Regions from separate parts of the Pseudoalteromonas sp. SA25 genome, predicted to be linked through region 3. Evidence: predicted binding sites of a transcription regulator. Region 3 holds the regulator's gene; each other region holds the start of a gene.

Region 1 (10,240 bases), on a different contig from region 3:
GCAATATTTAAAATACCGCGAAAAACTATTTCAAAACGATGATTTACCAATCGATCATTACATTGCTCCCGAAGCACTGGTCACTAAGTATATTCGCCGTCTAATTGACTACCCTGGTGCTCTGCAAGTATTGCAGTTTGCTGATGGCATGCTCTCGTTAGTAGCCGTAAAAGCTTACTATGGGGGTTTATTAGTAGGTTATGCGTTATCTGCACTTAAAGAACATATTCCTAATGTAGAAACTCGTGTTGCCGCTATTTATCGTCAAGGTAAAGCAATCAAACCACTGGGTACCACCGTTATTGAAGCCGATGACGAAGTATTCTTTATTGCCGCTACAAAACATATACGCGCAGTAATGAACGAGCTACAAAAACTTGAGCGTTCGTACAAAAAAATTATGATAGCTGGTGGCGGTAACATTGGGGCAGGCCTTGCCCGCTCACTTGAAAAAAACCACACCGTTAAACTAATTGAACGCAGTAAAGAACGTGCCGAGCAACTCTCAGAAATGCTCGATAACACGGTCGTTTTTTGTGGTGACGCATCTGATCAAGAACTGCTCTCAGAAGAGCATATTGAACAAGTCGATGTATTTATTGCCGTAACCAACGACGATGAAGCAAACATTATGTCGGCCATGCTTGCAAAACGTATGGGCGCACAAAAAACCATGGTACTTATTCAACGTGGAGCTTACGTTGATTTGGTACAAGGCGGCGAAATAGATATTGCCATATCGCCACAACAAGCAACTATATCAGCGTTATTAACGCACGTACGCCGTGGTGATATTGTTAACGTGTATTCACTGCGTAAAGGCGCAGCAGAAGCCATTGAAGCGGTTGCTCATGGTGATGAAAACACATCTAAAGTTGTTGGGCGCGCGATTGCCGACATAAAACTTCCTGCAGGTACAACCATTGGGGCAATAGTACGTAATGACGATGTGTTGATAGCTCACGATGATACAATTATTATGTCGGGCGATCATGTCATCATGTTTTTAATCGACAAAAAACACATTACCGTTGTAGAAAAACTATTCCAAGTAAGTGCTATATTCCTTTAACTAGTTACTCTAATTAGTTAATTTAATACACAAAAAAGCCGCTGACTAAGGCGGCTTTAATGGAGTATGCTTAAATATTGATTACTGTACTTTTGAAAACTCTTCTTTAGAGATTTCACCATTACCATCAGTATCCAAATCATCAAAAATCTTTACAAGCTGAGGGTTAACCTTTGCTTCTTCCATTGTAATAGCACCGTTACCATCTGCATCAAAAGAGGCAAAATCTACTGCGGCATATGCTGCTGATGAAGATGCTAAAACGATAACTGCAAGTGTTGTATTGAATGTTTTCATAATAATATTCCTAGTAATATGGGAAGTCCTTTTCAAAGATCCCTGACTGTGAAAAATGTTTAATCTGAAAAGATTAATTAGTAGTTAGCGAATTCTTCTTTAGAAAGCTCGCCGCTACCGTCGGTATCTAGCTCAATAAATTCAGCCATTAAATCTGTATCGACTGCCGCTTCGCTTGGGCTAATTGTGCCGCTACCATCGATATCAAGGCTGTCAAAATCTGATGCTGCAAATGCAGCGGAAGAAGATGCTAGTACTATAAGTGCTAATGCTTTATTTAAATGTTTCATAACTTAATCCTTCAATGTTCTATCAAAAAAATTGCTTCGTTTAACTTAAAACGTAATTTTTCACTTCATTGTTATCCTCTTTCGTAAGCTCCCTTGCCTACTTAGGTGTCTTTGGCAACTCAGGATAAATACTTTTTAATTAAGCTTCTGAAAATTCTTCTTTTGATAACTCACCATTTTGGTCAGTATCAAGCTCAGAAAACATGCTCATTAGCTTTGCATCTACTGATGCTTCTGCTTGGCTAATTGTGCCACTGCCGTCTACATCCAGTGTGTCAAAATCTGTTGCAGCAAAAGCGGCTGAAGAAGATGCAATAGCGATAAGTGCTAAAGTTTTATTAATACTTTTCATAATATGTATCCTTCAAATTTATGTGTGTGCGATTAAGTATTTCACTTTGAATCACGATTTCGTTCAGTACACTTAGACTATTACAACTTAGATGCCAACATTTAAAAGCTATTAATTTTCAATAAGTTAAATATAAAACGTACAACAAGAAGGCGTTTTTAGAATAGTTATTGTTGCCCTTTAGCAACACGTTTTAAAGAGATGATATTAAAGTCATTAAAAACATATAGTTATGTTTATATAAAAAGATACATTTTTAAATGTACGGTTTTAAAAGGAGGGATTTAAAATAATAATTGAGATAAATTTTAACGAGGTAGCTTTAATAACAAAAAACAAGCTGTAAAAAACAATACGTAATCAATTGTTTTATTTAAATAATAATTTTAATTATGAAAGAGAGAAAAAACATTTTATAAATACTGACATAAAATGCCTTTTTGTTGCAAATAAGCGAAAACCTATTTATTCAACGGTAGGCTCAAGCGCAGAAGGGTCTATAAAATGCTCTTTCATAAAGGCTTTCATTTCATCCTCGCTTGCTAGTAGCTTAATTCCACAGTGCACGCCTGCGGCATGCTCTTTAACACTGCAAATTTCACCTTCAAAATCTTTATCACTGCTATTAAGTACGACAGTGCATTGCATATCTTTAATACTTTCAACTTGCTGATCGCCTCTAATATCAAACATTACACCAGTGAGTGAAATGTCTTTAATAAGGCCTTCAAGTACCCTATCGTCACTTAGTTTTAGCTTTGCAGGTAATAAGGTAGGTATGCGTGTTTGTGAGCGTAGCGCAAATAACTGCACTTGCTTTGGAAAGTTTATAAACACGAGTTTAGCGGGATGAGAGGCTACCGACATAATTTGCTGGCGAAACGCAATAACTTGCCCACCACTACCTTCAATAAGCGCTCTTACAACAACCATTACGCCATCACTTAAATAGTCACTCGCCGCAGGTAAACGCTTTGCATTGGGATAATTTAAAATAATAAACTGTTTATCGAGTAAACCAACTAATTCAGTTTTAACACGCTTACTGCTTGTAGGTGTTAATATTTCTAGGTCGACTAAGCTGCCTACACTTATATGCTTTAGCTTTTCTAAATTTGTTGGCATATCCCTTTCCCAATAGTTCGTAATTTAAAACTTAAGCCGCTCGTTTATCCACGCCAAAAAGTAGGCGTAAATAACACTAATAAAGTAAATATTTCTAAACGACCAAACACCATTGCAATGGTAAGCAACCATTTAGCACCATCGGTTATAGCGCCATAATGCGATGCTACATCTCCCAGACCTGGACCTAAGTTATTTAAACAAGCCGCAGTGGCTGAGAACGCAGTTATGTTATCCATACCCGTGCCCATAAGCGCTAACATAATAATAATAAACACCAACGCATATGCAGAGAAAAATCCCCACACGGCTTCTACTACTTTGTCTGGCAACGCCTTTCGACCCAGCTTGATTGAATATATAGCCCGTGGGTGCACCAAACGATTAAGCTCACGCACACCCTGCAAGTACAGTAAGAACACGCGCACTACTTTCATACCACCACCAGTAGAGCCTGCACAGCCACCAATAAAGCTCGAAAATATAAGTAAAATAGGTAAAAACAAAGGCCATGTTGAAAAGTTATCAGTAGCAAAGCCTGCTGTTGTACTCATAGAAACAGCCTGAAATAACGCCTGATCGAGGGTTTCATCGCCATTAGCAAATATTTCGTTAGAGGAAAGTACGGTAAAACAAATAACCACCAGCGCTAATTGAATACACAAAAACACCTTAAACTCAGGGTCTCGAATATAAACTTGTACGTTTCGACTCGCCACTGCAGCGTAGTGCAGGGAGAAGTTAACAGCGGCAATAATTAAAAAGAACACACAAATAAAGTTAATTACAGGGCTGTCAAAGTGCCCCATGGAAGCATCATAAGTAGAAAAACCACCTATCGCCACCGTTGAGAATGCATGACATATAGCATCAAACCACTCCATACCTGCTGCCCAATAAGCCAGCATACAAGCAATAGTCAGCGACACATAAATATACCAAAGGTGCTTTGCTGTATCGGCAATTCGCGGGGTCATTTTGGAATCTTTTACAGGCCCAGGTATTTCAGCGCGATATAACTGCATACCACCAACACCTAGCATGGGGAGTATAGCAACAGCGAGTACGATTATACCCATACCACCAAACCACTGGAGTTGCTGGCGATAAAACAATACCGATTTGGGTAAATACTCAATACCGGTAAGTACTGTAGCGCCGGTGGTTGTTAAGCCAGAGAATGCTTCAAACACCGCATCGGCGAGCGATAAATTAGGTTCTTGTAAAAATATAAGCGGCAATGACGCAAACGCCCCAAGTACCAACCAAAACAAAACAACAATTAAAAAGCCTTCACGTGCTTTTAAGTCACCGTTTTCATGGCGGTTTGGGTAATAAGCCATCATGCCAATAACAACACTAAAGATAAATGCTAAAACAAAAGGAACACCACCACCGTCTTTATATATTAAAGACACCAGTGCCGGAGGCACCATGGTAATACTAAACAGCGCAACAAGTTGGCCAAGAATTTTTATGATGGTACGAAATTGCATTTAGCTTGTCGCTTTTATTATTAGTAAATTCAGGCTGAGTAGTATCAGCCAAATTAAATAGGGTCAGTATGCATTACATGCAATTTGTGTAGGTTATTACTCTTTAATAGTTAACTCAACTGCGCCGTGACTTAAATCAAAAATATCTTTGATTGCTTGCTGAGCTTCGCGGCTATCTATTGTAATCACCCATTCAATATTAGCAGTAAATTGCTTATCAATATTAAGCACTTGATACTTTGTTTTTAATAACTGCTCAATCGCACCTTGCATGCTGTACTCGCTACTCCCTGTAATTTCAACACTGGGAACTTTAAGTACCGTTTGCAATTTTACTAATGCATTATTTAATGAGCCACCATAAGCACGTACTAATCCGCCCGTGCCTAATTTTATTCCGCCAAAGTAACGTGTGACTACAGCTGTGATTTCGCCAAGGCCTGAACCCACCAGCACATTTAACATAGGTTTTCCTGCAGTGCCATTTGGTTCACCATCGTCCGAAAAACCATAAACATGGCTGCCACCGGGGTTGCCTGCCACATGTGCCCAGCAGTTATGACGCGCATCGCTATACTTTTCTTCAATGCTTTTAATAAATGCTTTAGCTGAATTTAAATCGGGGGTATGTGCAATGTGAACTATAAACGTACTTTTTTTAATTTCTTCTTGATGAAAAACGTCAGCAGCGGGATATTTATATTCAGACATATTTTAAACTTGTAAAAAGGGGGCCAAAAGGCCCCTTTAAATAATGTACGTATTTTAACGTGTATAAACTAATTAGTGTTAACTAGAATTAATCGAGCGCTAAATCTCGAGTCATATTTTCTAAGCTATCTTCGTGAACAATAATGTTATCTTCAATACGAATACCGCCAAATGGTTTAAATGACTCAACCTTTTCCCAATTAATAAATTGCTTATTATCGGTTTGTGCTAAATCGCTAAGTAGTGAATCAATAAAATATAAACCTGGCTCAATAGTAAATACTTGGTTTTTTTCAATCAGGCGAGTACAACGTAAGAACGGATGCCCTTCAGGCGATGGTTGATGTGTGCCCTTTTCGTCACTCATAAAACCGCCCATATCGTGTACTTGTAAACCAAGATGATGCCCTAGCCCATGTGGGAAGAAAGTAGAGGTAATTTTACGCTCAACAATTTCCTCAGCGGGTAGGTTAACAATTTTAAAGTCACTGAGTATTTGTGCGATACGGTTATGGCATTCAACGTGTAAATCACCATAAAGCATACCCGGCTTTAAACCTTTACCTAACTCGATTTGTTGAACCGTCATCGCTTGTACAAGCTCAGCAAACTCACCCTGCTTTTTAAAATCATACGTACGAGTAATATCAGCAGCATAACCATTAAAGTTTGCACCAGCATCAATTAAAAATGAGTTATGAGTGTGTGGCGCTTTTGGATCAAAGTGCGTGTAGTGCAAAATAGCGCAGTTTTCGTTAAGCGCAACAATGTTGCCGTACGGCATTTCATTTTCGCTTTGACGTGTTGCCATTAAGTACGCTTGCTGAATATCGAACTCGCTACCACCATTAAAGAATGTGTCGCGTGCAGCTTTATGCCCATCTACTGCAATGCGGTTAGCGTTGCGTAAACATTCAAGTTCGTACTGCGTTTTATAAGCGCGGTGGTAATGAAAATAGTTAAGTACAGGCTCAGGGTTCATAATACTAAAACCAAGTGCTTGCGCTACTTCAATATATTCGCCCATGTAAGCGTATTTAGCTTTGTCGTATGGTAATAACTTTTCAACTTGATCAGGCTGAAGTAATAGCTCTATATCAAAGTACTCAGCCCAAAAGTCACGAGGCTCTTCTGGTACTTTATGCCAAAAATCTACTGGACGATAAAATATTAGTTTTGGTTTGTCGCTGCCATTTACCACAATCCAGCAATGAGGATTATCAATAACCGGTAACCACGCTTTAAACTGTGGATTAACTTTAAATGGATAATACATATCATCTAAAAACTGGCGCTTAGCTTGGCCTGAATGAATTACTAATCCTTCTAACCCTTCGCTATTACAAATTGTACGAGTACGCTGTTGCAGTGTTGCAATATGTTCGGCGTATAAAACGGCTAATTTACCCATTGTTAATCCATCTGTTAAATTTAACTTGCTCTGAGTCTACCACTTAAACACTAAGCGCTCAAAAAAGGGGGATATTTAACATGTAAACATCCCCCTTATTAATACCTATACCTATCGTGTTAAGTTATTGGTCGATTGGTATCATATATTCAACCGCCCATTTTCATTTCGAGTAGCGGCGCTAATACATTACCTTCTCGGCCCATTCTTGTATGGTAAACCTGCCTGTACGCAAATACATTTTTTACGTAATCGCGGGTTTCGCGATACGGAATAAGCTCTACCCATAACTCAGCCGGAATAGCGTCATCAGGTAACCAACGCTTTATACGGTGATAACCCGCATTATAAGAAGCCGTAGCCAGCACCTCATTGCCATGGTTTTTCTTTTTTAAGTACTGTAAGTAACTAGTACCTAGCCTAATATTTGTTTTAGGTTGATATAAACGACTACTTGTCACACTGCCTTTATTTACATACTCAGCAGTACTAGGTAATAACTGCATTAAACCACGTGCATTAGCATGCGAGCGTGCATCTGGCGCAAAAGAGCTTTCGCGCCTTGCAATAGCAATACTCCAGGCAACATCTATCTTGCTACGTTTACTGTAGCGCTCAAAAACATCTTGAAACGCAAACGGAAAACGTTGCTCTACGTTATCCCACGCTTTAATTTTTGCTAAAGTAAAAATAGTACTGTCGTGCCAACCTAAATCGGTAGATAGTTGTGATGCTGCTAGCTTTTCTTCATTGCTAGACGTATCCGTTAAATAATTCCACTCACGGCGCGCCGACGTAAAGCGCTCAATATCATAAAGTGCTTTTGCACGCTTAAAGCCAGGTGCATTACTTACTTTATCTACAAGCACCTTATCGACTACTAAAGGTTGATTATTTAAATCAACGGGCAAACCTAAACGTGCTGCTGCTAAAAAGCCGTAATAATCACGATTAGCCGCTACTTTTTTCCAAATATCGTCTGCTTTTTGTTGCTCGCCACGTTTAGCATAGCTATAAGCTAACCAATATTGCTGGCCAAGGCTTAAATCCTCTTTTCCTGTAAAAAACGCAGCAATCCCTTCCCAATCTTGGGTTTTGAGCATATTGCCCAGTTGCCATTGAATAAGCTTGCTGTCTAATCGCTCTTTCGGCACTTTATTTAGCCAAAAGCTCGCTTGCTTATGCCCGCTTGAAGCAAGTGACAATGCAAAGGTGTAATACACGTCAGCTTTATCTTCATCACTATACTTAAATATTTTTTCTAGTTTTTCCCATGCTTTTAAAGCAAGCTCTTTATCGCGCCAAACCAAACGTTTAACACCATAAATTGCTATTTGGCCTTCTTTAGCCGACTTATTTTTATATCGATATAATCCAGCTGCCGTGCTTGGATCTTTTCGCACTTTTAGATATAAATCAGCTAAGTAACGATCCTTACTTGGCAATAAAGTTTTTAAGTAAGGTAATAAGCTTTGCGTCCCGCCTTGTGCAGCAAGTGTTACACGCTTCCAAACCGTTTCTTCTTTCATGTAGCCTTTTTTACGCCACGTAGAAAACAAACTATCACAGCCATTAGGTTGCGATTTACCAACGGCCCATAAGTCGGTCACCTGATTTAGAATCGCCTTTTCAGGCGCACCCAAGTCGAGCTGAAAATCTAAATAAGTACAGGTAAGCCCAGTATTAGAAGTTTCACGGTAGTTGCGTATATACGCCGCTTTTTCGTTGTTCTCTTTTAAATACTCCAACCACGCTTTGCGCACAGGCCACTCAAGCGGTGTATGCTGATATATATTTAAATAGTCTTCTATCTCTGCCTGATGCTTAATACTCGGGTGACGTTGCCAATATGTTTTTTCAACATACGGTTTTAACGGATGATTTAGGTTACTAACCGCTTGTTTAAAGTCTTGGTAACTTCCGTACCTTACTTTTTTTTCGGCATCTAAAAAGGCATCGTTATCGATACTTGCCTCGGCAGAGTGAAGAGGGAAAATGAATGCAGCTGCCGCAACACTTAGTAAATATTTTTTCATAATGTCCTTTAATAAAAATTAAAGTAGTGAATAAAAACTTTTCAACCACCTTAGCACCAAACCAGCTATATTTTAACCAGTCGATTGTAACCGAGTTAAATTTTTCGTTGCATTTTTAATTTAAAGCAAGCACACTGATTGAAATGCAAACTCATCGTACCAGTCTTAGTTCGTCAACTAGGGAGAATAATAATGTTATATAAAAGCGATTCCTTTGAAGTTAGCTTCCTAAAGGAAAACATCGCCGAGTTTAAGTTTTGTGTTGCAGGTTCTGTAAACACATTATCTCAAAAAACTCTTTCAGATTGCGCAGCAGCATTAAAAGAATTAGCTGCCAATACTGATATCAAAGGCATGATTTTTACCAGTGATAAAGACCACTTTATTATTGGTGCCGATATCTTCGAATTTTTACCTACATTTACTAAACCTGAAGAAGAATTAGTAGTGTGGATCAAAAACGCAACCGACGTTTTTGATGCAATCGAAGATTTACCATTCCCAACTCTAAGCGCTATAAACGGTATGGCACTTGGCGGTGGTTGTGAGTGGGCACTTGCTACCGATTATCGCGTGGCAAGCGAAACAGCTAAAATGGGCTTACCAGAAGTTAAACTTGGCATAATGCCTGGTTTTGGTGGCACAGTGCGCTTACCACGTATCATTGGCGCCGATAACGCGATGATGTGGATTACCTCAGGCGCAGAAAACCGCGCAGCAGATGCCCTTAAAGTAGGTGCGTTTGACGCGGTAGTTAGTGCTGACAAACTTTTAGAGTCAAGTGTATCAACACTTGAACTGGCGATTGCTGGCAAGCTAGATTGGCAAGCAAAACGTAACGTAAAACTACAGCCACTTAAATTAAACCGTGTTGAGCAAGGCATGAGCTTTGCTATGGCAGAAGGTATGGTAATGGGTAAAACCAAAGGCCACTATCCTGCACCGGTTATGGCTGTACGTACTATTAAAGCAGCGGCAAACTGTACTCGCGATGAAGCAATGGCAATCGAAAACGCTAACTTTGCTAAATTAGCACGTACACCAGAAGCAGCTGCACAGACAGGTATATTCCTAGCTGACCAATACATTAAAGGTAAAGCACGTAAATTTGCTAAACAAAGCGATGTAGAAATTAAACAAGCCGCTGTATTAGGGGCTGGTATTATGGGTGGCGGTATTGCATACCAGTCTGCTTATAAAGGCACACCTATTATAATGAAAGACATCCAACAAGATGCGCTTGATTTAGGTATGGGTGAAGCGTCTAAGTTATTAGGCGCAAAAGTTAAGCGTGGCCACATGCCAATGGAAAAAATGTTGGCAACACTTAGCAAAATTAAGCCAACACTTAACGCGTCAGACCTACAAAGTGCCAACATTATTGTTGAAGCCGTTGTAGAAAACCCTAAAGTTAAGCAAGCAGTACTCGCTGATCTTGAAAAGACCATGC
Region 2 (10,240 bases), on a different contig from region 3:
CACTACAATTTACAAATAACTCACTTGATTTAGCAATCACTGGTGAAGGTTATTTTGCGATGACCGACGATTTATCTTCGCAAGATTTAACATATACACGTGCGGGTGCATTTAAGCTTAACCAAGATAACTTTATGGTTGACGCAAAAGGTAACTTTTTACAAGCATTCCCTGTTGATTCATCTACAGGTGATACAACGTCGGTAAGTTTGAGCACAACTGATCCAATTCAAATCCCTGATTCGTCTGGTTCTCCTCGCGCAACAGAAAATGTATTTTTGTCGTTTAACTTAGATGCAACGGCGGATCCATCAGGTCTAGATTTTGACCCTACGTCTAGTGGTACTTATAACTCATCTACGTCAACAACAGTATATGATTCACTAGGTGAGCCGCACATCTTACAATACTTTTTTGCTAAAGAAGATGATGCCGCAGCAGGTGGTACAGATAACAGTTGGGAAGTATACGCAACACTCGATGGCAAAGTAGTTGATGGCACAACTGGTGGAGAACAAACAACGACACCTTATACACCACTGACTACCCTAGGTTTTAACTCAAGTGGTTTGCCATCAACAACAGGTGGTGTGGCAAATACAAATACAACTACTTTTGATGAAATATTACTACCAGCGGGTTCTGGCGCTGGTTTATCAACATTACTAGACAATGGTGCAACTTTCCCTGGTACTGGTATTGAGCTTAACTGGCGCGATGAAAATAACACGGCAGGACGTATCCCAACTCAGTATTCAAGTGGTTTTGAAGTAAAAGCACTCGATCAAGATGGCTCAACGGTTGGTCGTTTAGCCGGAATTGATATAGGAACAGACGGTAAAATTGTCGCTTCTTACAGTAATGGTGACTCAACATTCCTAGGCCAAGTGGCTATGGTACGTTTTCCAAATTCACAAGGGTTATCACAAGTAGGTGATACAAGCTGGAAGCAAAGTATTGATTCAGGTGAACCTGTAGCGGGTGAAGCTGGTTCGGGTACATTTGGTGGAATTAACTCATCAGCGCTTGAGCAATCAAATACAAACCTTACTAATGAACTCGTAGACTTAATTACTGCACAGCGTAATTACCAAGCAAACTCACGTGCGCTTGAAGTTAACTCAACTATTCAGCAAAGTATTTTGCAGATTCGATAAGCTAAACCCCATTAAATATATTAGGCTGCATTTTTGCAGCCTTTTTTATAAGTCCTCTTTGTAAGCCCTTCTAAATACCTCTCAATGTTGCGTCAAATTTAATCTGGCACCTATTTTGCATTTATAAGTTCAGAGATTTTTTATGTGAGTCGATACTATGGACAAAATGGTCTACATTGCGGCCTCTGGCGCTAAGCAAAGCCTACAAGGGCTTGCTTTAAAAGCCAATAATTTGGCAAATGCAAATACAACGGGTTTTAAAGCTGACTTTGCGCAGGCGCGTTCAATGCAAGCGTTTGGCGAAGGTTTGCCTACACGTGTATTTTCAATGCAAGAGCGTCCGGGTTCAAACATGGTATCGGGTGGCATTGTTCAAACCGGGCGCGACTTAGATATCGCGATGAGCGATAACGCATGGCTTGCTGTGCAAGATGCCTCCGGTAATGAAGCTTACACAAAAGTGGGTACGTTAAACGTTACTGCTCAAGGCATGCTCGTAACCAGCCATGGTCGTCAAGTTATTGGCGAAGGGGGACCTGTTATTTTACCCGTCCCAGTCGAAAAAATAGGGTTTAGCCAAGATGGCGCTATTCAAGTTCGACCACAAGGCGCTCCAGCTAACTTTTTAGAAGAAATAGACACGCTTAGAGTAGTAGAAGCAAATAGCTCACAGCTCGAAAAAGGTAACGATGGTTTATTTAGACCAAAAGCAAATGTAACTGTAGATACCTCTGCCAATGTAAAAGTTTTAAGTGGTTCGCTTGAAATGTCGAATGTGAACCCTGTTCACGAAATGGTCGACATGATAAGCCACCAGCGCCAATTTGAATTACAAGTGAAATTAATGAAAACAGCTGAAGAAATTGACGAGCGTCAAGATCAGTTATTACGCATAGTTTAACTTTAAAATGGGGACACGATTATGAATCCAGCATTGTGGATCAGTAAAACTGGGCTAGACGCTCAACAAACCGATATATCGGTTATCTCAAATAATTTAGCGAATGCGAGTACCGTAGGTTACAAAAAAAGCCGCGCTATATTTGAAGATTTACTTTATCAAAATATTAATCAACCAGGTGGTCGTTCATCGCAAGATACCGAAATGCCATCGGGCTTAATGTTAGGTGCGGGTGCTAAAGTTGTAGCTAACCAAAAAGAGTTTACGCAAGGCAACATGTTGACCACCGAAAACTCACTAGATTGGATGATTTCTGGTGAAGGCTTTTTTGAAGTACTGCAACCAGATGGCAATATTGCTTACTCGCGCAACGGCCAGTTTACTACCGATGGCGATGGCCGAATTGTAACATCGGGCGCAGGTTACGTTATTCAGCCAGAAATGAATGTACCTGATGACGCGCAATCAATTACGGTTTCGCAAGACGGCGAAGTATCTGTACGTGTTGCAGGCCAAGCCGATAACGTGGTCATTGGTCAGCTTACTATTAGTGATTTTATTAATCCATCGGGTCTTGAGCCAATTGGTCAAAACCTTTATACCGAAACCGCTGTAAGTGGTGCGCCGGTACAAGGTAATCCTGGCGTTGAAGGGTTAGGTAGCATTATTCAAGGCTCGCTCGAAACATCAAACGTAAATGTAACTGAAGAGCTAGTAAATCTAATAGAAACTCAGCGTATTTACGAAATGAACTCAAAAGTAATTTCGGCCGTTGACGAAATGATGAGTTATATCAATCAACAGCTTTAATAGAGTAGGGGGAATTATGCGTAATATTATTTTATTTACAGCGGGCACATTATTTTTAAGTGGCTGTATGTCTACGCAAAATAGTGAAGTAGTGCAGGACGACCCTTACTACGCACCTATGTACCCTGAGCCTATTTTAGAGCCGCTGGTAGCCACAGGTTCATTGTTTAATACTCATACATCAAACGACTTATATTCTGATAAAAAAGCGCTACGTACTGGCGATATAATTACGGTTAAATTGCAAGAGTCTACTCAAGCAACAAAAGCCGCTAAAACAGAAACAGACAAAGAAACCGACGCAAGCTTAGACCCCGTTATTGGATTAGGTGGTCTACCTGTAAATATAGGTGGCGATAGTATTCAGTTTGGCATTGGTAGCGATTCGTCGTTTACGGGCGATTCAAAATCAAACCAGTCAAACAGCTTAGTGGGCGATATTTCGGTTAATGTAATGCGCGTTTTACCTAATGGTAACTTAGTTATTCGCGGTGAAAAATGGCTAACGCTTAATACCGGCGAAGAGTTTATTCGTTTAGAAGGGCTAGTACGCCCTCAAGACGTAAGCGCCGATAATACGGTTGAATCAAACCGTATTGCTAATGCACGTATTCAATACTCAGGTAAAGGGCAAACGCAAGAAGCGCAAAGTCCTGGTTGGCTTACACGTTTCTTTAGCAGTTCGCTGTTTCCATTTTAGAGGGTAACAACATGAATAGCCTTAAAGCTTTATGTTTAGTTGTGTTATTAGGTTGGCAGTTTACTGCCAGTGCTGAGCGCATAAAAGATGTGTCTATGGTTGAAGGCGTACGCTCTAACCAATTAGTTGGTTATGGCTTAGTGGTTGGTTTACCAGGTACTGGCGAGCAAAACTCATACACACAACAAAGTTTTAGAGGCATGTTGAACAGCTTTGGTATTACGCTACCTTCAACTCAAAGTCCTAAAATTAAAAATGTTGCCGCTGTTGCTGTGCATGCAGAATTACCTGCATTTAGAAAGCCCGGACAAACAATAGATATTACGGTTTCTTCTATTGGTAGTGCAGGCAGTTTACGTGGCGGTACTTTACTACAAACCTTTTTAAAGGGTGTAGATGGCAACGTGTACGCTATTGCACAAGGTAGCTTAATTGTCGGTGGCTTAGGCGCACAAGGCCTTGATGGTAGTAAGGTTGTAATTAACACCCCTACAGTTGGTCGTATACCAAATGGCGCAACAGTTGAACGCACTGTAGAAAGCCCATTTATGCAAGGCGATTACATTACCTTCAACTTAAACCGCCCAGACTTTACAACGGCAAAACGCCTAGAAAAAACAATTAATGACTTAGTTGGCCCAAATAGCGCACAAGCAATAGATTCTGTTTCTATTCGTGTTATAGCACCACGCGATGCATCCCAGCGTGTATCGTACTTATCGACACTCGAAAACTTAGAATTTAAACCAGCTGACATGGCCGCTAAAATTATAGTTAACTCGCGCACCGGTACCATTGTCATTGGCAAAAACGTTAAGCTTCAGCCTGCGGCTATAACTCACGGTGGCTTAACAGTAACAATTGCAGAACAACAAAATGTGTCACAACCAAACCCGCTAGCAAACGGTGATACAGTTGTCACACAGCAAAGTATTATTGATGTAAACCAAGACGACTCGCGCGCCTTTGTATTTAATCCAGGTGTAAGCCTTGACGATTTAGTTCGCGCAATTAACGAAGTAGGCGCAGCGCCTGGTGACCTAATGGCTATTTTAGAAGCACTAAAAGAAGCCGGCGCAATTAACGGACAGCTCGTTGTTATATAAATAACCCAAGCCAATAAATAACGTATTACTTAAGCCCTATATGTAGGGCTTTTTATTTACAGCAACTTAAGTTTATTATTTTTATCTTCCTTGTTTTATCGGTAGTGGCTCAATTTTTGCATTTTTAACTGCATTATTCATTTTGTGTCAAAAAGCCGATGGAAACTAATCACCTCGATAAACAAAACTTTTTTGATTTAGGCAACTTAGATTCACTTCGTAAAGAAGCCTTAACGAGTGGCGATGCATCAACTGATGCTTCCAAAGCTGCGCTCAAAAAAGCGGCCGCACAATTTGAAGCTATTTTTACGCAAATGTTGCTCAAAGGAATGCGCAAAGCTAACGAAGCATTTGAAGATAAAGACAGTCCATTTAATTCAAGTGGCGTAAAGTTTTTTGAAGAAATGCACGATCAGCAACTTTCAACAGAGCTTTCATCAAATGGCTCATTAGGCCTTGCCGATTTAATTGTTCAGCAGTTATCGCCTGAGTCTAAAAACTTTATGCCAGGCTCGGTGCTTAGAACAACCAACGATATTTTTAGCGATACACAAGTCGGATCCGCGCTTCCTCATGAGCAAAAAAATAAGCAACCCGATCTTATCGTTAAGAGTACTAAAGCCGATATTGCTGAGCCTAAAGTCGATACTGCAGAGCCTAAAACCGATAGCCCAACATTTAAAAATGCAGAAGAGTTTGTAAGTTCAGTGTGGGAACACGCTAAAACTGCAGCGCAAAAAATTGGTTTAAACCCTGCAGTAATGGTTGCACAAGCGGCACTTGAAACCGGTTGGGGTAAACACATTATTAATAAAAGTGACGGTGGCAGCTCAAATAACTTATTTAATATTAAGTCAGATAAAAGCTGGGAAGGTGACAAAGCAAGTAAAGTAACGCTTGAGTTTGAACAAGGCACACCCGTTAAAAAACAAGCCAGCTTTAGAGCCTACGATTCAATTAAAGATAGCGTGAACGACTTCGTTGATTTTTTAACGCAAAACCCACGCTACAAAGAAGCATTACAAAATACAGCAAAACCAAACGACTTTTTAGATTCATTACAAAAAGCAGGTTATGCAACCGATCCAAATTATGCCAGCAAAATAAAAAAAGTGCTCAATAGCAGTCAGCTAAAAGACATTGCGGCAAACGTGATCCGCCAAGGAGTAGAGTAACATGTCGTTTAATTTATTAAACATTGCCAGTTCTGGGGTTAGAGCAAGCTCGGAGCTACTGCAAACGACAAGTAAAAATATCGCCAATGTAAATACCGTAGGCTATGTGCGTGAGCGTACAGAGTTTACCACTATGGTTGATAACCAAGTGGGGCGAGGCGAAACATACCGATTACTAAACGAGTTTGCTCAGTCACAGCTAAATCGTGACACCTCTAATAAATCGTTTTTCGATCAGTTTATTACTGAGGCAAATAGAGTTGATACTATTTTTTCTGAAGAGTCGAACAACCTTTCGACCGGAATTAACTCTTTATTTAATAACGTGCAAGAAGCGCTAAATCAGCCGTCATCTAACGTTGCCCGCTCATTAGTAATGACAGATGCGCAAAGCTTAATTGATCAAATGGATAGGCTTTCGGGCATCGTGCTTGATCAAAAAAGTGTAGTGAACGAGCAGCTCGAAATATTTTCAGATGAAGCAAACTCACTAATTCAAAGTATTAGTACGCTAAATCAAAATATTGCGGCAGTTAATGGCACTAATAACGCCGCAGATGCCAGCTCTACCTATAACGAACGCGATAAAGCAATACGCGACTTATCAGAGCTAATAGACATAGAAACGCTTGATGGTCCAAATGGCGAAAAACTCGTTTTTATGGGCACAGGCGAAGCAGTGGTTATGCAAAATGGTGCATTTAACTTATTTTCGATGACAGGCGACCCCGATCCTAATTTTAAAGAATTCACGCTTGACGTTAATGGTGGCAAAGCAGTGCCGCTTGAAGTTGATGTAAGCAAGCTTAAAGGAAAAATTGGCGGCTTACTTGCTTTTAGAGATGACATATTAGTCCCTGCGCAAAACCAAATTGGCCAAATGGGCTTAGCGATAGCTGATGCATTTAACGAACAAAACAAATTGGGTATGGATGCAACAGGTCAGCTAGGTGGTAATATTTTTAATATACCTACCGTTGGCGCTTATGCGTATCAAGCGAATACTGGTGATGCTGGTATGACTGCAACGGTAGAGCCCGGTAAAGGCAGTGAACTTCCTGCTAGTGACTTTATTATTACTTATACCAGTGCAACATCGGTTTCTATTCAACCAGTAGATAATAAAGGCGAGCCGCTAGGTGATCCATCAGTTGCAGATATCCCAGCTGATGGGATCATAAATGCAGACGATATTCGAAATGCAGTCCCTTATCAAGCGGCAACAGCTACAACACCAGAAGTGTTAGCAACGGTAAAAGACTCTTTCGGACTACAATTAAATATAGATACAACCAAAACAGGTAACGTGGGAGATCAGTTTCAAATAAAGCTTAATTCAGATGCCGCTTCAAGTATTACACTTGCAACAGGGCGCACAGAAGATTTAGCACTAGCATCGCCAATCCGTACTGCTAACGATTTAAATAATATAGGCACCGCTACTATTTCAGCGGGAGAAGTAACAAGTGTTACCTCCGGTGGTTTTACTTCAGCACCAGGCTTAACAAACGGTGAAATAACACTTGTTAAAGCTACAGGTACCAATGATTATTTAATTAGCGATGGTAGTGGCACTGATGTGGCAGTAACGATAGCGCCACCGGGTAAAAATGTTTTAGCAGGTCTGGGCGCTCCTTATGATTCATATGGTTTTGACTTTGATATAGAAGGAACACCAGCAACAGGCGACACATTTACACTTGAGTTTAACGAAGGCGGCTTTGATGATAACCGTAATGGTTTAAAATTAGCTGACTTACAAAATGGCGAGTTAGTCCGTTTAAATGTAGAAACAACAGCAACGGCCGACAACCATAAAACGTTCAACCAAGCTTATTCAGGATTAGTGAGTGATATAGGTGTTATAACTGGCCAAGCAATCACAAGTGGGGCTGCATTTGACGCACTAGCACAGCAATCTGAGGCATGGTACGAGTCGTTATCTGGAGTAAACCTTGATGAAGAGGCCGCGAATTTACTGCGTTTTCAACAATCATATTCAGCATCAGCACAAGTTTTAGCAGCAGCTCAAGAAATTTTTGACACCTTATTAAATGCGGCGAGGTAATTATGCGTTTATCTAATAATTTAATGTACCAAAACAACATAAATAAAATACTCGACAACCAACAAGGTGTTGCAAATGCTCAAGAGCGAGTAACAACAGGTGAAAAGTATTTAACCACCTCAGAAGCACCAGCTGCTATTTCCCAAGCTATGCTGTACTCAAATAAAATACAAACGAATGAGCAATACACTAAAAATATTAACCAGCTAAATGGCCGCCTAGAAACTGAAGAAAGCGTATTACAAAGTATAAACAGTAATATTCAACAAGCGCAAGAGCTCACTATTCAAGCTGGTAATGGTGTGTACACTAAAGACGATTTAAAAACGTTTGCATCAGAACTTAGTGGCATTCAACAAACGCTAGCTAACTTAATGAATACCCGATCAGAAGACGGAAAATTTATATTTTCAGGCTACCAAGACAGCACGCAGCCTTATCAGCTCGAATCAGGTGAATATAACTATAAAGGCGATCAAGGTCAGCACCAAATAACTATAGCAGAAGGTGTATCAATTAAAGCGAGTGATAACGGCTTTGATACGTTTGAAAAAACAGATGCCAGACTAAATGTACTCGATAATAAAGCAGACATACCAACAACAACACCTGCAAATAATATTACTAAAGGCACTGTTTATGTTGATGGCCAAGCCGAGTTCGATAAGTTCCATCAAGCTCAATACAATGCCGATCCAGCGACTCCAGTTTCACCTACAGCAAATACTTTTAGTGTAGTCACAACCGCTGGTGCAACAACAAACGATCCAGATACATATGAAATTTTACAAGATGGTATGTCGCTTACCCCGCCTCAAACTGGTGAAGTTACAGATGATACAATTGAATTTGCAGGTATGAAAATTCAATTTGAGGGTAGTGCGCCTGGTCAACTCGATTTTAGCCTTGAAAAACCACATAAAGAAAACGTACTTAATACACTGCAAGCACTTATTACCGGCCTTAACAATGGCGCACTTGAAGGTGATGACTTTCAGCAAGTACTTGCTGATGGCTTAGTGCAATTACAAAACGCGAGTGAGCAAGTCGTGTTTACCCAAGCAAGTTTAGGTGGACGTATGAACGCACTTGAAAGAGTAAGCGATTCAAACTTAGCGCTCGATATTCAAAATAAAAGTAATCGCTCTAACTTAGTTGAAGTTGATATGGCAGAAGCTATTAGCGAACTAACCAAACAAGAAACGGCACTGCAAGCATCGCAAGCTACTTTTGGCCGTTTAACTAACCTTTCATTATTCGATTACTTATAAGCAGAAATACCTTGCCGCTTTACCTACTTTTAAAGCGGCAAAAAATTGTCACTCCTTTCTAAACAACTTCACTCTTTATTTACAATTCAATAAATTATATATTTTCATTTAAAAACAACATCTTAAAAATAAATTAAAGTTGGCACAGTAAATGCTTTTCTTATTTTAAGAAATTATCGAACAGTGGTTCCTGTTAAATCGTGTTGAACCACACTCTGTTTAAACCTAGGAGATGGTAAAATGGCATTAACAGTAAATACTAATGTGTCGTCACTAAACGCACAACGTAACTTAACTAAATCTGGCGAAGGCTTAGCTACTTCAATGGAGCGCTTATCGTCGGGTATGCGTATTAACAGCGCAAAAGATGATGCCGCAGGCCTGCAAATTTCAAACCGCTTAACATCGCAAATTAATGGCTTAGCCGTTGCTCAGCGAAATGCTAACGATGGTATCTCAATGGCGCAAACCGCTGAAGGCGCAATGAATGAGTCTACTAACATACTACAACGTATGCGAGAGCTTGCTCTGCAATCGGCAAATGGTTCAAACTCTGCAACTGACCGTGATGCACTGCAAAAAGAAGTATCAGCTTTACAAACTGAGTTGACACGAATCTCTGACACAACATCGTTTGGTGGGCAACAATTGCTAGATGGCAATTTTGGTACTAAGCAGTTTCAAGTGGGCGCCAATGCAAACGAAACTATTTCTGTGTCATTAAATAGTATTGCTGCTAGCGATATTGGTGTTCAATCTTTTGACCTTGAAGGTGCATCTGCGGGCTTAGGTGAAGCATCAGCATTAACCTCTACAGCAACTGCAAATAGTGTTACATCAGGTGGTTTGACCTTAGTAGGTAAGAATGGTGAGGATACACTTATTGGGAATGTTGCTGGTGCAAGTGCTGCAGAAATTGCAGATTCAATAAATGCAGCACAGTCATCTACAGGTGTAACTGCCGATGCGAGAACGCAAGTTGAGCTATCTACATTAAGTGGCGGTGGCGCACTTTCGTTTAAGTTAAATGGTAGTGTTATTTCAGCAAACCC
Region 3 (10,240 bases):
CATTGTGCAAAGGTTAAGAGAAAATTACCCAACAGCTAAATTATTATCACGTATTGGCGCTGATGTTTTTGGTTTTATTATTCGCCAAGACGAATTTGACTTAAAAAAGTTGAATGAGCAATTAGGTATTTCATTTTACGCAGAAGAACATTTACTCCCTATCGATTTTAGAGTGGGCTTATGCCAACAACAAGACTTTCAAAGTAGCGGTATTGATACACTGAAAGTTGCTTATATTGCACTTGACCAAGCTAAAAAAGCAAAGCATAAAGAAGGCGTTTATTACAATATTGATATGCAAGATAAGATGGCTTGGCGGATAGGGATTATTAGGCAGTTACGTCATGATTTTGCTCGAAATAAATTAGAGGTATGGTACCAACCTCAACTTGCACTAGATGACTTATCGCTAATTGGATGTGAGGCATTATTACGCTGGCCGGCAAGTGATGGCGTGTATATATCGCCGGCTGTGTTTGTGCCACTTGCAGAGGATGCGGGCTTAATTGTTGATATAGGGCAGTGGGTATTAGAACAAGCTTGCCAACAGCAAAAGCGCCTAGAAAATATGGGCACAGAAATTTGTATTGCAGTTAATGTGTCTGTTCCACAGTTTAAAGTAAAAGGTTATGCGCAAACTGTTAAAAATACATTGTTAAAATATGGTGTTAAGCCAAAAAACATAGAATTAGAAATCACCGAGAGCGTAGTAATGGATGAGCTGGAAACGGTTATTAGTACACTAAGCGAGCTAAAAGAACTCGGAATAGAAGTTGCTCTTGATGACTTTGGTACTGGTTTTTCGTCGCTGAGTTACATTCAAAGTTTACCTTTGGATCGGTTGAAAATAGATCGTGCATTTATTAAAGATTTACCAAATGACGACACTGGCGCTATTGCTGCCTTAGTTATATCACTTGGTGCTAAGTTGGGCTTAAAAACGATTGCTGAAGGGGTCGAAACACAAGAGCAAGCCCAGTTCTTAAAAAATTTAGGATGCGATGAAGTACAAGGTTTTATGTATGCTAAACCCATGCCTGAAAATGAATTAATAGAATTTATAAATAAACGCTAAAAAGATTAACTTATTATTTAAGCTAATGAACGATTTAGAATTTAAGGCGCGATATGCTTTGACTACTTTGTATATATAAACAATTTAGTAGGGTATAATTCGCGCCTTTTGTTATTCTACGGCCACAATTATGAGCACACTCAAAGCTAAGCGCGCCTTATTTTCATACCCTAAATACTGGGCTGAATGTTATGGCACCGCGCCATTTTTACCAACTACACGTGAAGAAATGGATGCACTTGGCTGGGATAGCTGCGACATAATAATAATTAGTGGCGACGCGTACGTCGATCATCCTAGTTTTGGTATGGCGGTAATTGGCCGTGTACTTGAAGCGCAAGGCTTTAGAGTGGGTATTATTGCCCAGCCAGCATGGGACTCTAAAGATGCATTTATGGAACTAGGCAGACCGAATTTATTTTTTGGTGTAACAGCTGGCAACATGGATTCGATGATCAATCGCTATACAGCTGAAAAGCGTATGCGCCACGATGATGCTTACACGCCAGATAACGTAGGTGGTAAACGTCCAGATCGCGCCGTAATGATTTACTCGCAAAAATGCCGTGAAGCATACAAAGGTATCCCAATTGTTATTGGCGGTATTGAAGCGAGCCTTCGTCGTATAGCTCATTACGACTATTGGCAAGAAAAAGTACGTCGTAGTATTTTGTTTGATGCAAAAGCTGATATTTTAATTTACGGTAACGCAGAGCGTCCGTTAGTTGAAGTTGCGCATCGTATTGCCGCAGGCGAAACAATGGATACTATTCAAGATATTCGCGGCACGGCTGTTATCAGAAAAGAACCTTTACCAGATTGGCGTGGAAGTGACTCCACCGCTATAGATAAAATTGGTAAAATTGATCCAATTCCAAATCCATACGGCGCTGATGATGTTGGCTGTAGTAAATCTGAATTTAAACAAGCCGGTATAGATTTAAAAGCAGAAGCTGCAAAACCGATTATGGTTCAGCCTGCGCGACCTAAGCCATGGGAAAAAACCTATGTTAAGTTACCTGCTTATGAGCAAGTAAGTGTTAACAAACCTTTATACGCCCACGCTTCGCGTATTCTACATCAAGAAACAAATCCTGGTTGTGCAAGAGCACTGTTTCAGCGACACGGCGATCGTTCTATTTGGGTAAACCCGCCAGCATACCCATTAGAAACACATGAGATGGATGCTGTGTTTGGTTTACCGTATCAGCGTATTCCTCACCCAAGTTACGGCGACTCTAAAATTCCTGCTTACGACATGATAAAAACGTCAGTTAATATTATGCGCGGCTGTTTTGGTGGGTGTTCGTTTTGCTCAATTACGGAGCATGAAGGGCGTATTATTCAAAGCCGTTCGCAAGAATCAATTATTGAAGAAATTGAACAGATTAGAGATAAAGTCCCCGGTTTTACTGGTGTTATTTCTGATTTAGGTGGTCCAACTGCAAATATGTATAAACTGCGTTGTACGAGCAAAAAGGCAGAAAGTACCTGTAGACGTTTATCATGTGTGTATCCTGAAATTTGTAAGCATATGGATACAGATCATACGCCAACAATAGACTTATATAAAAAAGCACGTGAAGTTAAGGGTATCAAAAAGGTATTGATTGCTTCTGGAGTTCGTTACGACTTAGCTGTACGCGACCCGCGTTACGTTAAAGAATTAGTAACGCATCATGTAGGTGGCTACTTAAAAATAGCGCCAGAGCATACAGAGGATGGCCCATTATCAAAAATGATGAAACCAGGTATGGGGGCGTACGATAAATTTAAAGAATTATTTGATAAGTATTCTAAAGAAGCCGGTAAAAAGCAGTATTTAATTCCTTACTTTATATCTGCTCACCCAGGGACAAAAGATGAAGACATGGTAAACATGGCTTTATGGCTTAAATCGAATGACTTTAAGCTTGATCAGGTACAAAATTTTTACCCATCACCGATGGCTAATGCGACGACTATTTACCACACAGAAATGAACTCTTTACGTAATATAAAAAACAATACAGAAGTTGTTCCAGTACCTAAAGGTGCTCGTCAACGTAGATTACATAAAGCTATTTTACGCTACCATGATGCAGCAGGTTGGCCGATGATACGTGAAGCACTGCGTAAAATGGGTAAAGCTAATTTAATTGGTAAAGGGCCTAACTGTTTAGTGCCTGAAGAAGGGCGTGATGAAAAAGCAGGTAAAGGTGGCAGTAAAGGCGGACGTCCTGCACTAACGCGACATACCGGTTTTAGCCAATTTAAAAAGGCAAACACTAAACCAAAAGTAGGCGGTAATCGTCAAAGTACACGTTAGTGATTCAATCTAATAACAACTAGTAGATTAGTTTAATTACGCTAAGGTTTTTTAAAACCTTTTTAATACGTAAATTAAGTAAACCTTGCTCTTTATTATCTATATTATTGTAGGTGATAAAGAGCGAGCTTTTAGAAACCCCTCTTGAGATAGCGCATATTTAGTGCCTATATACTTGCAGTTAGTTTTTTCTTAAAACATTGATGATAACCACAAACGTAATTTTAGTGACCATAACGGCTGAATGCCTGTTAGCCCTTGCGTCATTTTATTATCTTTTAAGATTATATAAGATGGCGTGACTTGCCCTTGCCAATCGGCAAATATCTCACCGTGTTGATCGTTGACAGTGGTAAAACTGTAGCCATGATCATTTAGATACTCATGTAGTTTTTGATCCGAGCCTGATTTTATTGCGATACTCACGACAGGGTAGTTATTCTCCTTTGCGAGTTCGTTTATGGCAGGGGAGGTAATACTACAAATAGGGCACCAAGTTCCCCAAAAATAGACAAGTGTTGGTTTATCTTGGCTCATTGCTGACAAATCAATGTTTTGCCCTTTATAATCTATTAATTGTAATTGAGGATTTGCTGGCATAACAGGTTGTCGCCACCAATTTACAGCGTTATAAATTACGAAAAATATGAAACCATATATCAACACACTTTTTAATATTGATAGGCCTTTTTGTTTTGGCGTTTTTTTAGGTGTGTCTTTTTTATTTTTGATATCCGTTGTCATAGTTGCAGCTTTACCCTAAGTGTTTTTTACTTTAGTTATTTGCAAAGGTTTCTAATTTAAACCAGCAACCAAGTAGCAGTACCTAAAAAGGCGAATATACCCACAATATCTGTCACCGTGGTTAGCACCACACTCCCTGCAAGTGCTGGGTCTATATTCATTCTTTTAAGAATAATAGGGATACTCGCACCAGCAACACCTGCCACCACTAAGTTCATAAACATAGCGAAGGCGAGTACGCCACCAAGCATAAAGTCCCATTGCCATAGGGCAATAACACCTGCTATTAACAACGACCACAAAACACCGTTTAACGCGCCAATAGCAAGCTCTTTCATCATTAAAAAGCGTTGGTTAGTTTGATTTATATGACCTACTGCAATACCACGAATAACAAGCGTTAATGATTGGCTACCTGCAACACCGCCCATAGAAGGGACAATACCGTTTAGTACAGCTAAAATAGGGAGCACATCTAAAGTGCCTTCAAAAAAGCTAGCTACAAAAGCAGCTGCAAGTGCAGTTAGTAAGTTGACACCTAACCAAACGGAGCGTTTTTTAGAGCTTTTTAGTACTGGCGCAAAGGTATCTTCTTCATCATCAAGGCCGGCTAAGCCCAATAAACTATGCTCAGCATCTTCGCGGATTACGTCAACGATGTCATCGATAGTGACACGACCAAGGAGCTGATCGTTATCATCAACTACGGGGGCCGATATCCAATTATGACGTTCAAATAATTGCGCGACTTCACTTTCATCCATTGAGATTGGAATGGATTCACAATCTTCATCCATTAAATCGCGAACAATTTTTTCTGGCGGGTTAGTTAATAATGTACTTAGCGATAAAGCGCCTATAAAGCAGTTATGCTTATCAACAACGTACAAGTCATCGGTACCTTCTGGCAACTCGCCGCGTAGCCTAATATACCTAAGTACAACATCGAGCGTAACGTCAGGGCGGATGGTCACCGTATCGGTGTTCATTAGCGCGCCAGCAGAACGCTCTTGATACGAAAGTGCTTGTGTTGCACGCTCACGGTCTTGAATGTCCATCGCGCTAACAACGTCTTTATAAACGGTGTCCGGTAGACTACGTAATACTTCACCTAAGTCATCGTGGCCCATATCTTCTGTTGCGGCTGCAATGTGCTTAGGTTCCATTTGGGCAATAATGCCTAAACGAACATCTTCTGAGAGTTCTTCAAGAACATCACCTTGCACATCAGGATCAACCAACTGCCAAAGGAGTCGGCGAATTTTATGTGGTGATGATTCTAATAATAATGCGGTATCACAAGGAGCTGTTTTTGCGAGCATGCGCCTAACTTGAACAAATTGACCACTATTGAGTGACTTAGTCACCTGTTTTAGTTGCTGTAGTGGGTAATCTTGTTCAAAAGCTTCAGGCATTGGCGTCCTTTATAAATTTTTATATTACTTTATGGGGAGAGGTGAGTTAACTGGCGTCACTAACCGTATTTATTTTATATATCTGTTTTAGTTGGGGCATTAGTAATGCGAGCATTATTTTTATAACTGTTTATTCTTGTTCATTAAAACGTTGTGCTATTAATTCTCCAACAGCATGTAAAGCTTGCTCAGAATCGGGGCCTTTACATACAACTTTTACTTCTTTGCCTTGGCTACTTTCAAGTAACATTAGTGCAAGTACGCTATCGCCTGCAGCTTCTTTGTCATCTTGAAATAATGTAATTGTCGCATCAAACTGCACTGCCAATTGGGCAAGCACGGTGGCTGCTCTGGCGTGCAATCCTAATTTGTTTTTTATTAAAAAAGTGTCTTCACAATGCATAACTTACTCTACCTAAGCTGAACAGGTGATTATTCAGCTATATTATTTTTCTTGTTCGCGATGGCGAATTTTCACATTGGGATGTGTCATTGCAAAACTTTCACCGATAGTTTGCGCTAAATATACAGAGCGATGTTGTCCGCCTGTACACCCAATAGCAATGGTTAAATAACTGCGGTTATTTCGCTCTAAGTGCGGTAACCATGTTTGTACAAATGTTTGAATTTGCCATGTGAATTTTTGCACTATGCTGTGATTGGCCAAATAATCTTTAACAGGTTGATCTAACCCATTTAAAGGTTTTAATTCAGGTTCCCAATGTGGATTGGGTAAAAAGCGTGCATCAAATACGTAATCTGCTTCTTTTGGTATACCGTATTTAAAACCAAACGATTCAAACGTGACAATCAGTTGCTTATCTTTTTTACCTAAAATCTTTTCACGAATAGATTCAGCAAGTTGATGAACACTCAAATCAGTTGTATCTATCATAAAGTCGGCGCGGGTGATTAATACATCAAGTAATTCTTTTTCTTTTTTGATGGCTAAATCAAGAGGCAACGAGTCAATTGATAGTGGGTGTAATCTACGAGTTTCAGAAAAACGTTTGATCAATGTTTGATCGTCGCTATCTAAATAAAATAAAGTAGGTTTTGCAAAGCCAGGCAAGTATTCAAGAATATCGTTAAATTCATCTTGTTGCTTAGGGATGTTACGCACATCAATGCTAACAGCAATTTTATCATAGCTATCAGACACACTGCGAACTAATGAAGGAAGCAAGTTAACTGGAATATTATCTACGCAATAATAACCTAAATCTTCTACAACGCGTAAAGCAACCGACTTTCCAGAACCAGAGCGACCGCTTATGATAATTAACTCCATTTAACACCCTTTATAAAACTATGATTGATTGACAATAACTTGGTAAAGCTCAGTATCTGATTTTGCACTGCGTAACTGTTTACAAAAATCTTTGTTGTTTAGTTTATCAGCAATGGTTGCTAGAGTCTTTAAGTGCTGCTGGTTATCGCCATCTGGTACGATGAGTGCGACGAAAATATCAACAGGGCGATTATCGATTGCATCAAAATTTATTGGAGTTTCGCTAACGAGTACTAAAGCCAAAGGCTCTTCTGCACCGCTCATTCTTCCATGAGGAATGGCAATGCCACGCCCTATACCTGTACTACCGAGTTTCTCTCTGCTCATTAAAGCATTAAGAATATCTTGTTGCGGTAAATACGGAAGTTTGTCGTGAGCAAGTTCGCTAATGAACTCTAAAATTCTTTTTTTGCTATTAAAAAGGACCGCAGCTTTGCTGCAGTCCTGGCATATAAGTGAGCTTAATTTCATCATATTAGTGTCGAGCAAGCTTCTCTTTGTGTTTAATTACTTGTCGATCGAGCTTGTCGATCAACGAGTCAATGGCGGCATACATATCTTGATGTTCTGTAGAGGCAAATAGCTCAGCACCGCTTACGTGTATGGTGGCTTCTGCTTTTTGATTTAATTTTTCTACATCGAGAATGACATGAACATTATTAATATGATCAGAGTGTCTTTCTAGCTTCGCAAATTTGGTATTAATATAGTCTCTTAGTGAATCGGTTAATTCTACGTGACGACCAGTTAAGTTTAGTTGCATAAGCATTACCCTCTTTTTTTGCGTCTTAAATCAAACTTTTACGTTGATTTGACGGTGGAATAGCCAGAGATTCGCGGTATTTTGCGATTGTACGTCTCGCTACTTTAATTCCTTGCTCAGCCAATATATCCGCTATTTTGCTATCACTCAATGGTTTTGCTGAGTTTTCTGCTGCGATTAATTTTCGGATAAGCGCACGGATTGCTGTAGATGAACATTCACCACCGTTTTCGGTGCTTACATGGCTTGAGAAAAAATATTTAAGCTCAAATATACCACGGGGTGTGTGCATATACTTTTGGGTTGTTACGCGCGAAATTGTTGATTCGTGCATTTCTACCATTTCAGCAACATCATTTAAAACCATTGGTTTCATGGCTTCAGGACCGTGTTCAAAAAAGCCTTGTTGTTGCTTAACAATACAATTTGTTACTTTTAATAGCGTGTCGTTTCTACTTTCTAAGCTTTTAATAAACCATTTAGCTTCTTGTAAATGCGAGCGAATAAACTGGCTGTCACCACTGGATTTTACAGTGCGAGACATTGCCGCGTATTGGCTATTAACACGAATTTTAGGCATGCTATCTGGGTTTAACTCAACAACCCAGCGGCCTTTAATTTTTTTAACTGACACATCAGGAATAACATACTCAGACTCTTCTCTTACAATAGTATCTGCAGGTTTAGGGCTAAGAGTATGTATTAATGTCATTACTTCTTTAAGCTCTTCTTCTTTGAGCTTAGTTTTCTTCATTAATGTACGATAGTCACGAGCAGCTAATAAATCAATATGCTCGGTTAAAATCATTTTTGTTTCATTAATGTAAGGTGTTTCTTTATCAAACTGGTTAAGCTGAATACACAAACACTCTTGTAAACTACGTGCAGCAATACCAACAGGATCAAACAGCTGGATGCGTTTTAATACAGCTTCAATTTCATCAAGTTCGACTTCGTTATCATCTTCGTTTTCTTGATTAAAGCTTTCTAAAATCTCTTCGCAGCTTAGTGTTAAAATACCTGAATCATCGACGGCTTCTACAATAGCAATAGCAATAGCTTCGTCTGTAGGGCTAAATGGCGTTAGTTGTAACTGCCACATTAAATACTCATGGAGCGTTTCAGTAGAGGCACCTTGGTATATTGATTCGTCTTCAGGCATCGGACCCGATGATGCTGCTGGGGCGGCACTCATGTACTCATCCCAACTAACATCCATAGCCATGTCGTCACTTAGCGTGTCTTTTGCAAGTGCTTCACCACTATCTTGTTCGTATTCGCTTGGAGCATCATCGGCAGATGCGCTAACAGTTATGTCATCTGTATCTGCTTTTTGCTCGTTTTTACCTGCAGCGTCTTCTGAATAGTCTGCTTCTTCAACCTCTAATAGCGGGTTGCTGTCGAGAGCTTCTTGTATTTCTTGCTGGAGATCCAATGTACTGAGTTGCAACAAACGAATAGCTTGTTGCAGCTGTGGAGTCATTGTAAGTTGCTGGCCCATGCGCAGCTGTAGTGATTGCCTCATGTATCTCTAACAATCCTTTTATGTTGTTATAATTAATACTAGCAGATGCTTAAAGACATGGCGTAAATGTTACAGCCTAAATTGCTCGCCTAAGTAAACATCGCGTACTGTTTTATCATTTAATACGTGTTCTGGAGTACCTGATGCAATCAGCTCCCCATGAGAAACAATGTAGGCTTTTTCACAAACATCAAGGGTTTCTCTTACGTTATGATCGGTAATTAATACACCAATCCCACGATTTTTAAGATGTTCTATTATTTTCTTTATGTCTAATACCGAAATAGGGTCAACACCTGCAAATGGTTCATCCAGTAATATAAATTTAGGATCTGCTGCCAGCGCACGTGCTATTTCAACACGACGACGTTCGCCACCTGACAATGCCATACCTTGGCTATCGCGAATGTGTTGTATGCTAAATTCATCTAATAATTTATCGAGAGTGTCTTCTCTAGCTTGTTTATTTAACTCTTTGCGCGTTTCTAAAATGGCCATTAAGTTTTGATAAACAGTCAGCTTTCTGAATATTGAAGACTCTTGCGGTAAGTAGCCAATGCCTAATCTAGCACGACTATGCATAGGTAAAAGAGTAATATCGTTATCGTCTATCGATATTTTACCTTTGTCGCTAGGTACAAGTCCTACTATCATATAAAACGTGGTGGTTTTACCTGCGCCGTTAGGGCCAAGTAAGCCAACAATACTGCCAGCTTTGACTTCAAGGCCGACGTTTTTTACAACTTCACGGCCTTTATAGCTCTTTGCTAATAGCTCTGCTTTTAATGTGCTCATGGTTAACCTTTGTCGCTTTTTTTACTTTTTTTAGTCTCGATTGGCACTAAAATTGTGTGAACGCGGTCAGTTGAGTTTTCATCTTTTTCGGCACTGATTAGCTGCTGCTCTATATCGTAGGTAATGCTTTTAGCATTTATTTTTTGTCCCGCTTGCGATACTTGTGCATTACCAACAAGCGTTAAAAAACGCTTAGATACATCATAACGTACTTCGTCAGCACTGGCGCTCATAGTTGTGCCATCTGATTGCTTTTCTTCAAAGTGCGCAGGGCTACCTGTAGCAATTAATAATTGTTTATTATCACCAAGTTCATCGCGTTTA

What was found. Region 3 encodes sigma-54, which starts transcription at its own class of promoters, with help from an activator protein. Its sites were predicted from a motif close to GTTGGCACGNNNNTNGNNT; they were not measured.
Region 1: GQR45_RS19385 (EF-hand domain-containing protein) is a predicted target of sigma-54. The motif match lies at 2,092-2,110, and genes of this name have one in related genera.
Region 2: GQR45_RS15965 (flagellar basal body rod protein FlgF) is a predicted target of sigma-54. The motif match lies at 1,260-1,278, and genes of this name have one in related genera.

What each region holds. Positions count from the first base shown of each region.
Region 1 is NZ_WTKV01000031.1:9,750-19,989, forward strand. Features, by position in the region: gene trkA (Trk system potassium transporter TrkA) at 1-1,072, shown strand, start outside; gene GQR45_RS19375 (calmodulin) at 1,154-1,369, opposite strand; gene GQR45_RS19380 (calmodulin) at 1,447-1,659, opposite strand; gene GQR45_RS19385 (EF-hand domain-containing protein) at 1,799-2,011, opposite strand; gene GQR45_RS19390 (flagellar brake protein) at 2,477-3,136, opposite strand; gene GQR45_RS19395 (TrkH family potassium uptake protein) at 3,181-4,632, opposite strand; gene GQR45_RS19400 (YigZ family protein) at 4,729-5,343, opposite strand; gene pepQ (Xaa-Pro dipeptidase) at 5,432-6,754, opposite strand; gene GQR45_RS19410 (transglycosylase SLT domain-containing protein) at 6,904-8,790, opposite strand; gene fadB (fatty acid oxidation complex subunit alpha FadB) at 8,983-10,240, shown strand, end outside.
Region 2 is NZ_WTKV01000021.1:562-10,801, reverse strand. Features, by position in the region: gene flgE (flagellar hook protein FlgE) at 1-1,157, shown strand, start outside; gene GQR45_RS15965 (flagellar basal body rod protein FlgF) at 1,315-2,058, shown strand; gene flgG (flagellar basal-body rod protein FlgG) at 2,080-2,868, shown strand; gene flgH (flagellar basal body L-ring protein FlgH) at 2,885-3,568, shown strand; gene GQR45_RS15950 (flagellar basal body P-ring protein FlgI) at 3,580-4,674, shown strand; gene flgJ (flagellar assembly peptidoglycan hydrolase FlgJ) at 4,833-5,849, shown strand; gene flgK (flagellar hook-associated protein FlgK) at 5,851-7,917, shown strand; gene flgL (flagellar hook-associated protein FlgL) at 7,920-9,188, shown strand; partial or broken gene GQR45_RS21525 (flagellin) at 9,429-10,240, shown strand, end outside.
Region 3 is NZ_WTKV01000001.1:59,832-70,071, reverse strand. Features, by position in the region: gene GQR45_RS00370 (EAL domain-containing protein) at 1-1,075, shown strand, start outside; gene GQR45_RS00365 (YgiQ family radical SAM protein) at 1,206-3,383, shown strand; gene GQR45_RS00360 (protein disulfide oxidoreductase) at 3,576-4,127, opposite strand; gene mgtE (magnesium transporter) at 4,184-5,542, opposite strand; gene GQR45_RS00350 (HPr family phosphocarrier protein) at 5,673-5,945, opposite strand; gene rapZ (RNase adapter RapZ) at 5,988-6,833, opposite strand; gene ptsN (PTS IIA-like nitrogen regulatory protein PtsN) at 6,852-7,304, opposite strand; gene hpf (ribosome hibernation promoting factor) at 7,309-7,596, opposite strand; gene GQR45_RS00330 (RNA polymerase factor sigma-54) at 7,622-9,121, opposite strand; gene lptB (LPS export ABC transporter ATP-binding protein) at 9,191-9,916, opposite strand; gene lptA (lipopolysaccharide transport periplasmic protein LptA) at 9,919-10,240, opposite strand, start outside.